DNA from 4 places in the Levilactobacillus sp. LN180102 genome. Region 1 is predicted to be linked to each of the others. Evidence: predicted binding sites of a transcription regulator. Region 1 holds the regulator's gene; each other region holds the start of a gene.
The links. The regulator LexA, encoded in region 1, represses DNA repair genes until DNA is damaged. The targets are predictions, from matches to a motif close to CNAACANNTGTTNG.
Positions count from the first base shown of each region.

Region 2: a site for LexA is predicted at 1,288-1,301, ahead of ACP4IT_RS07245 (replication-associated recombination protein A). Genes of this name have one in related genera too.
Region 3: a site for LexA is predicted at 1,391-1,404, ahead of ACP4IT_RS07340 (Y-family DNA polymerase). Genes of this name have one in related genera too.
Region 4: a site for LexA is predicted at 1,068-1,081, ahead of ACP4IT_RS00645 (DJ-1/PfpI family protein). Genes of this name have one in related genera too.

Region 1 covers NZ_JBNIIX010000031.1:5,514-7,721, forward strand. Annotated here, with positions in the region: gene ACP4IT_RS12290 (hypothetical protein) at 1-339, opposite strand, end outside; gene ACP4IT_RS12295 (nucleoside 2-deoxyribosyltransferase) at 566-1,006, shown strand; gene lexA (transcriptional repressor LexA) at 1,046-1,675, opposite strand; gene ACP4IT_RS12305 (DUF896 domain-containing protein) at 1,858-2,106, shown strand; gene ACP4IT_RS12310 (YneF family protein) at 2,206-2,208, shown strand, end outside.
Region 2 covers NZ_JBNIIX010000010.1:22,027-24,234, forward strand. Annotated here, with positions in the region: gene rny (ribonuclease Y) at 1-1,245, shown strand, start outside; gene ACP4IT_RS07245 (replication-associated recombination protein A) at 1,349-2,208, shown strand, end outside.
Region 3 covers NZ_JBNIIX010000010.1:42,539-44,746, forward strand. Annotated here, with positions in the region: gene ACP4IT_RS07335 (ATP-binding cassette domain-containing protein) at 1-957, shown strand, start outside; gene ACP4IT_RS07340 (Y-family DNA polymerase) at 1,442-2,208, shown strand, end outside.
Region 4 covers NZ_JBNIIX010000001.1:122,497-124,704, forward strand. Annotated here, with positions in the region: gene ACP4IT_RS00640 (NAD(P)-dependent alcohol dehydrogenase) at 1-245, shown strand, start outside; gene ACP4IT_RS00645 (DJ-1/PfpI family protein) at 373-1,005, opposite strand; gene ACP4IT_RS00650 (zinc ribbon domain-containing protein) at 1,498-1,572, shown strand; gene ACP4IT_RS00655 (hypothetical protein) at 1,681-1,866, shown strand.

The DNA.
Region 1 (2,208 bases):
ATCAAATGAGACCGATCCAAGTTTTGTCAGTGATTTAATAAGTTGTTGCTTAACATTCTGCTCATTAGTTTTTTGGATTGTTGCTTTAGTTGTACTTGAACTGGTCGAAAATGTCTGTGAGCTGGACGTGAGTGACACTTTTTTAGCTGCTTCAGTTGTTTGATGGCTGGGGTGGGACCAGTAAGGCAAGTTCCAGATTGCTAATACTGTCCCACACAGGGCAAGAAGTAAAATGAGGCTTGATCCAATCTTCGAGTCGCCGCGTTGAGCAGCTGTCAATAAAGAAAATAGGGCGATGAGACTAATCAGTGCCCCAAATATAGCAAAGCCAAGAATCATATTTGGCACCTCTCCGTATGTAAGATGAGCTTAGTATAGCATGAAACAATTATAGAATAAAAGGCAATTCTAGTACGCTTGTTTATTTATAGCGACATTTTTAACGATATTGAGCGGAGAAAAGGACCCTAAGTGAATTATAACCGAATATTAATTGAATTGGTGTCGCCAAGAGTTCACTTTTAAGGTATAATATCAATTATTCCAGAGAAATGAGGAGATTAGTGTGACCAACGTTTACTTAGCAGGACCTTTTTTTGATGATGAGCAAATTTCTCGAATTGAGCGTGCCGAGAAGGCTTTAGCCGCCAACCCACAGGTTAATCGTGTCTTTAGTCCACGATTAAGTGAGATCGCTGGATTGACCATGGGGACGCCAGAATGGGCCACGCAGACTTTCCAAATGGATGTTCACCAGATTGATGAAGCTGATGTTGTGGTGGCATTGGTTGATTTTGTGGATGACCAAGTAGATTCGGGTACGGCCTTTGAAATTGGCTATGCTTTTCATAGTGACAAACCAATCATTGTGTTACATGAGAAAGACACCATCTTGAATTTGATGTTAGCGGAAGGGTTACATGCCTATCTGCAGAAAGCAGAAAGTTTGGCCGCATACGACTTTACGAACCTCCCCGAGAGTCATTATCACGGAAAAGTCTTTTAGACGACAAAAAAGCATTTGGCCAACTGCCAAATGCTTTTTTTAATGAACATCATCGCGGAACAGCCCGACCACTTTGCCGAGAATACTAACTTGATTTAAAATAATGGGTGCCATCGTATCATTTTCGGGTTGTAATCGAAAATGGTCAGCTTCTTTGAAGAATCGTTTGCAAGTTGCTTCATTTTCTTCCGTCATGGCAATGACGATATCACCATTGTCGGCGGACTGTTGTCGGCGAACAATCACCTGATCGCCATTCAAGATACCAATGTTGATCATACTTTCGCCACGAATTGTCAACATGAACAATTGATCATCGTCATTTTCAAATTCAGGGGGAACTGGGAAATAGTCGGTGGCCTCCTGCACAGCCAAGATCGGTTCACCGGCTGTGACAGTTCCTAGGACAGGGATTTTAGTTTGTTCTTCATGAACACCCAATTCTTCAAGACCAGCGGAAGTGACTTCTAATGCCCGTGGCTTGGTTGGATCTTTGGTGATAAATCCCTTTTTTTCTAGACGGGCGATATGACCGTGAACCGTTGAGGTTGAGGAGAGCGCCACGGCTTCACCGATTTCCCGAACAGTCGGCGGATACCCTTTCTCGTTAACGCGTTCCCAAATGAAGCGAAGAACGGCGATTTGTTTACTTTCAGAAGCTTTGCTCATCGTTACTGCCACCTCGTTCGTCATTTGTAGTATAGTTTAAGTTGATTGTAGCATAGCCATCGTCGTTTTTCAAACAGATGTTCGTCTTAATTGGTTGAATTTTCGGGGTGACCCTGATATGATGGGGCATGGCTAAATTTGAAGTATTGAAATATAAAAAGATGAAGTTAGGGGGACTGTTCATGGCAGAACCAACAATGGATAGTTTATTAGCACGAATTAATGAACTGGCACATAAAAATAAAACGGATGGCTTAACGGATGAAGAAACGGCTGAGCGTGACCATTTACGTAAGCAATATCTCAAACTCTTTCGAGAGAGCTTCCGGAGCCAAGTTGAGATGATGCAGGTTTACGACAAGGCTGGGAAAGAAGTCACCCCAGAAAAAGTTCGTCAAATCCAACGTGATAAAGGGTTACGAGACGATTAACCTGATGAGCGAGTCGCTTTTCTAGGATTCGCTCTTTTATTTTGCTTTAAGTTTGTGTAAAATTAAGCTTGAATGTTTTTAACAAAGGAGGGGAACAAATTG
Region 2 (2,208 bases), on a different contig from region 1:
AAGATTCGCGACCTCAAGGCCCAGGCACTCCAGCTACGGACTGACAGAGATGAGATGTTGGCTCAACAGGCAGGAATTGATGAACAAGCGGCTAAAGACCATGTGTTAGCCGATACGGAGTTGGACTTGAAGCGTGATCGTGATGTTGAGATTAAAGCGTTGAATGACAACGCCGTCGCAAACGCGGAGAGGTGGGCCAAGGATGTGGTATTATCGGCCACTGAAAGTGGCCCGCAAGACCTCCCTAAAGAACATTTGGAGCATACGGTGACGGTGCCTAACGGTGAAATTCGTAGTAAGATTATTGGCCGTGATGGGCAACACATTCGCTTGTTAGAAACGCTCACGGGGACCGATCTAATCTTTGTGCCAGATGATAATACAACGTTGTTTATCAGTACCCATGATCCTATTCGGCGAGAAGTGGCCCGCGTGGCGTTGACCAATTTAGTGGCTAGTCGCCGGATTTCATCGAACCAGATTGAAACCCAAGTGGAAAATGCCCAACGTGATGTAAACCACAGTTTGTGGGAAACGGGTGAGCAGACCGTCAGCGGACTGCACGTTGGTTGGATGCACCCTGATTTGATGAAGCTAATTGGACGACTCAAATACCGGACTAGTTATGGTCAAAATGTGTTGTTGCACTCAATCGAAGTGGCCCAATTAACGGGAGCGATGGCAGCGCGGTTAGGGTATAATACGCGTTTGGCGCGCCGGGCTGGCTTACTCCATGACCTTGGAAAAGCGATCGACCACGAAGTCGAGGGCACGCACGTGGAGATTGGAACGGAGTTTGCCCAGAAATATGGGGAAGATGATGTTGTGATTAACGCAATCGCTGCGCACCATGGCGACGTCGAGAAGACCTCGCCACTGGCCGAACTAGTGGCGGCAGCGGATGCGATTTCTGGTGCACGACCGGGTGCACGGAGTGAGTCTGTCGAAGACTACATTAATCGATTGCGTGCGTTGGAGAAAATTGCCAACGACCAGTCTGGTGTGGCTGAAAGTTACGCTATTCAGGCCGGTCGGGAACTGCGGATTATTGTTAAACCACAGGAGTTGGATGATACCGCCGCGGCCAATTTGACGCAGGAAGTGGCCCAACAGATTGAATCGACGCTGACTTATCCAGGTAAGATCAAAGTTACCACGATTCGTAAGTCAACGGCGGTCGAGTACGTGGGCGATGAAAAGAAAAAGAAGAGCAAGAAGAAAAAGAAGAAAGCTGCCAATGCGTAGCGTATTTTAGGGTTATGGCGAAGGTCATAGCCCTTTTTTATGCGAAATGGTGTTCGCTAAGCAACATCAGCGGTATCATAAAATGAGGAAAGGGGCGGTCACCATGAAGCAAGGGTCATTATTTGAAAATAGTCAGCGTAATACGCCATTAGCTAGTCGGGTCCGTCCGCAAACGTTGGACCAGTTCGTGGGTCAGGCACATTTGTTAGGACCAGGTAAGATTTTACGGGAACTGATTGAAAATGATCAGGTGTCCTCCATGATCTTTTGGGGACCGCCGGGTGTGGGGAAAACAACGCTGGCTGAAATTATTGCCCGGCAAACGCAAGCCACCTTTCTGAGCTTTAGCGCGGTCGATAGTAGTATCAGTAAAATCAAAAAAATTATGCATCAGGCGGAAGCTGATCGGGAAATTGGCGAGCAGACGATTGTTTTCGTGGATGAAATTCATCGTTTCAATAAAGCGCAGCAGGATGCCTTTTTACCTTACGTTGAACGGGGGAGCATTATCTTAATTGGTGCTACCACGGAGAATCCGTCGTTTGAAGTCAACTCAGCGTTGCTGTCACGGTGTAAGGTATTTGTGTTAAAGGCGTTGGCAACGGCGGATATTGACCAGTTGTTGCGTAACGCTTTGATTAATCCAGCTGGATTTTCTGGCCGGGTGACTATTGGTGATGCTGAGTTGCGAGCGATTGCCGAATTTGCCAACGGGGATGCGCGTATGGCGCTGAATACGTTAGAGATGGCCGTGTTGAATGGTGATAAGCAAGGCGACCAAGTCACGGTTACTCAGGCTGATTTGAAACAGCTGATTACCCAAAAGTTTGTGCTGTATGACAAGACGGGTGAGGAGCACTACAATATTATCTCGGCGCTACACAAGTCGATGCGCAATTCCGATCCGGATGCGGCAATTTATTGGTTGACGCGGATGCTTAGTGGCGGAGAAGACCCGCTGTA
Region 3 (2,208 bases), on a different contig from region 1:
GATCTCAGTCGCCTACAAAAGCTGAGTCACGTCAAAAAAGTTCAGCTCGGGTATTACGGGAGTAATGTGCAAGTCCAACGGGACAACGCTAGTGCGACGGCTCAGGTGATGCAGACCACGACCGACCAGATGTTGGCTAAGAGCATCAAAAAAGGGCATCAGCCGGCGACTGGCGAAGTCGTTTTAGGGAAAGACTTTGCGCAGAAATTCAACAAAAAACACCCGTACCGATTAATCGGCAAGTCAGTAAAGATTTCGATTACGGGAATGAACAAGCAGCATTTACCCGTTGTGATGACTAAATCACTAAAGGTCAGTGGGGTTTCTGATGGTAGCGCCGGACAGGTGCAAACCAATTTGACCACGGTTCGGCAATTGTATGCGGCTAAGAAGTTAACCTTCCATGCCAACTTTGCGACAGTGGTTATTGATAACCTCCAGAATGTGACGAGTGTTCAGGACAAAATCAAGACACTCAAAGCAAGCAACGGTAAGAAGCAGTATCAATTGACCGGCGCGGGCGCGTTGGTTTCAACGTTGAACACCTATATCCAATTGGCCTTCTACGTATTGGCGGCGATTGCCGGCATTTCACTGCTGGTTTCCGCGATTATGATTATTGTCGTGTTATACATCAGTGTTTCAGAGCGGACCAAAGAAATTGGGATTCTCCGAGCATTGGGAGTTCGCCGGAAAGACATTCGCCGATTATTCTTGTCGGAAGCCTTTTTCTTGGGCCTATCCTCCAGTGTGCTAGCTCTGATCTTCACGGAACTGGTCGCATACTTTGCCAACAACGTGGCGACGAAGTACATTGGCTACAGCATCATTGAGATCACCAGTAATTATATGATTTTCGGCATTTTCGTGGCGATTATCATCAGTTTGCTGGCTGCTTTAGCTCCGGCTGGGCAGGCTTCTAAACTTGATCCAATTGAATCATTGGCCTATGAATAAACAACAAAGAGGCGTCATTCCGAGTTATGTGCGGGATGATGCCTCTTTTATTTGAATCAATCGTAACCTGTGAACTATTTATTGCTGGTAATAAGGTGCTTGTAACAAATAGGCGTACGTGTAACGTGATTTCGAGTAATAGAAAACAGGACCCACGGCCGTGTTTAAGTGCGGCACATCTGGGTCCTGCTTTTAAGTTGAGGAAGTTAGTTGACTAGGGCTAACTTCACAAGTTCATTCTACCACGCCAACGAGATAAAAGCTATTACAAAAAAGTAACGTTTGATGCTAATTTCACTGATAGTTAAAAAACGTGCTAATAGTTTAAATATTAATCTGGTTTTGTTGAGAATTATTTGGTAGATACGACCGCTAAGTAGTGGATTAGTACAAATTATTAAAAATAATTTTGAGAAATACAGGCTTGTAAATACGAACTCATGTTCGTATAATAAGAACAAGCACTGAAGGGGGGACTGATGTTATGGATTACTCGCAGGAGCCGCATGGTCTATTCTTTATGATCGACAATAAATCATTTTATGCCAGCGTTGAAAGCGTGGAGCGGGGATTGAATCCGCTAGAGTCCGTCATCGTGGTGATGTCTGAGGCCGATAATACTGGCAGTGGGTTGGTGTTGGCCGCCTCGCCGATGGCTAAGAAGCTGTTCGGCATTAGTAACGTGTCACGCCAGTATGAGGTGCCACGGGACCCCCGTATTTTAGTCGTGCCACCGCGAATGAATCTCTATATTCGGAAAAATTTGCTAATCAACCGGATTTTCCGGGACTATGTTGCGGATGCTGATTTGTTTCCCTATTCCATTGATGAATCAATCTTAGATATGACCAAGTCGTGGCATTTGTTTGGGGAGACACCGGAAGCGGTTGCTCGCCTGATTCAGGTGCGGATTCGCCAGGAATTGGGGTTGTACACCACGGTAGGTATTGGGGAGAATCCGACGCAGGCCAAATTAGCCCTGGATCTACAGGCCAAACACGACCATGAGCTGATTGGTCGGTTAACCTATACCGACTTTCCCGAACACATTTGGCCGATAACGGATCTGACCAAGGTGTGGAGCATCGGTCACCGCACGGCCACCCATCTTAATCGACTGGGCATTCACAGCATGGGAGACCTGGCGCACGTTAATCCCTATGCGTTGCAACAGGAGATGGGGATTATTGGTGGGCAACTCTTTGCCTTGGCCTGGGGCATTGACCGCAGTCAGTTAGCACAGATCCACCC
Region 4 (2,208 bases), on a different contig from region 1:
TTGGAATGGGTCGTGGCTTAACATTTAATCTCATGGATGACCTGATGGCTGAAGGTAAGAAAATCTCGGGCGTTATCGAAGGCGATGCCATTCCCCAACTGTTTATCCCTAAGTTGGTCGATTATTATAAACAAGGCCGCTTCCCGTTTGATAAGCTAATTAAATTTTATGACTTTGACCAGATTAATGATGGCTTTGCCGCTTCAAAAGATGGTTCGGTTTTAAAGCCCGTAATCACATTCTAGTCTAAATTGAATCGGCTCAAAAAATCGAGTCTCCGCGACGTTTTCCATCGTGGAAACCCGATTTTTATTTTCATCATTAGATGCCGCCTCAGTACCTATTACCCACTGACCAACGTATAACTGTGTTCTAGCAATCGGTAACTTTCTTCAGTACTAATCTGATCCAAGACCTATCCCCTCTACAGTTTAAATGGGTCTCCGTATTGTCGTAATAGCCTAGTTGCTGCAAGTCTAAAGCCTGCTTTGCCGCTATAGTTAGTTGCCCACTGGCCTTCAGGACGGCCGAGGTAAAAGACAACGCCGCCGTACCATTAGCCGTCACTAGTTGACGATCAACGACCACTTGCTGTAATTCAAAATCAGTTGGATTTTGATATTTTGGAAATGATTGCCATGAAAACTGTGCATTTCCAGTATGGCGATATCCCGTCAGTAACCCATTACGGGCCAAGTAATCAACTGCACCACAGATGGCTCCGACAATAACTTTTCGTTGAAGGCACTGCTGAATTAAAGCGGTTAACCTAGGATCGTCATGTTGCCAAGCGTTACCGCCAATGAGTACCAATAACGTCATCTCAGGGTTAAGCTCGCTAATCTGGTAGTCCACTCGTGTTGTCCAACCACCAATTGAAGTAACCTCCGGCTGATTAGAGGCGGTCTTTACTGTCCAATCGGTCATTTGGTTCAACTGACTGGATAGGTGAGCCCCTTCCCAATCGGCGTACTGATCCATCATGACAAATATTGCCTGTTTCATTAGCGATAACCTTCTCTCAAATTGACTTAAGTTCAGTATATAGGAAGATGTAAGCAATGTAAAGAACGTATGTTCTGAACAGCTACAGGCAGAGCTGACGGTGAACTACAGAATCCCAAGTCAATAGACGATACGACCATCTTGGCCTGGGTACTGCTGCAATATACTTACGAATTTTTGGACAGTCGCCAAAAGTGGGATCGTCCTGCAACTCGTAACCAGTCTTACATCGAGTACACCGTCAATAAAGCATTGAGCTACGCTCTCGAAAATATAAAAGATTAGTCCCTGCGGGTGTCATTGGCACCCGTTTTGTTTTGTGAATACGGTCAGAAAGGAGTCGCGATATGTTTAACTTTTTGAAGTCTTTTGGAAACGCTATTATTGTTCTTAGTGCAATTGGTGCCTTTGAGGTCATTCGTTTCGTAATTACCGTAGTGACTACCATCATCGGGCTATTTTAATATGATTCTATGAAAGGAGGTGATTCAAATGGAATGTCCCTACTGCGGTCAACCCGTCAGTTCCTCAGACACGCAATGTCCCTATTGTCATCGCGATCTTTAGAACTCAGTAGTAAGCACGTAAAATGATTTTCGTAATTGCTGATACCAGATGATGGCCTACACACCCTGCATTGCCATTATCTAACTACAAAATTGGAGGGTCTTAATTATGAGTATTGAAACGGCACACGATTCTATCGTTCTTTGGGAAAACAAGGCAGTGGAACTACAGGATCATATTGATGATCTCTGTATTATTCTTGAATCTCACGATGATCCCGAAATTGAGAAAATGGTTCATCGAGCAATGCAAGAAAAGGCACGTTACAAAAAAAATACAGAGAGCCCAAAATGAGTTAGACTCTGTGATTGTTTCCATTCTGTCAGGTATAAATTAGCCATTACCACCCACTTCAATTTCCCCTATCAGCGCTTACAAAAAATATTTTGCCTTAAAAGCATCAGCTTCAGGAACAATACGTCCTTGGAGTTGATGCTTTTCTGTGTCAATTTACTTTTGTTGGCACCTATACACGGCATATTTTGCCCGTTTTAGGCGTTTTAAGATGTTCATGGCTAATTATACGTATATTGGTTTTCACGCCATGCCACGCCTATTACCGGCACGCTGTGGGGGGATGATTTCGGTCAACCTTCTCAACAAAAAAATGTTGACTATTTTAAGGAATTTTTAAAA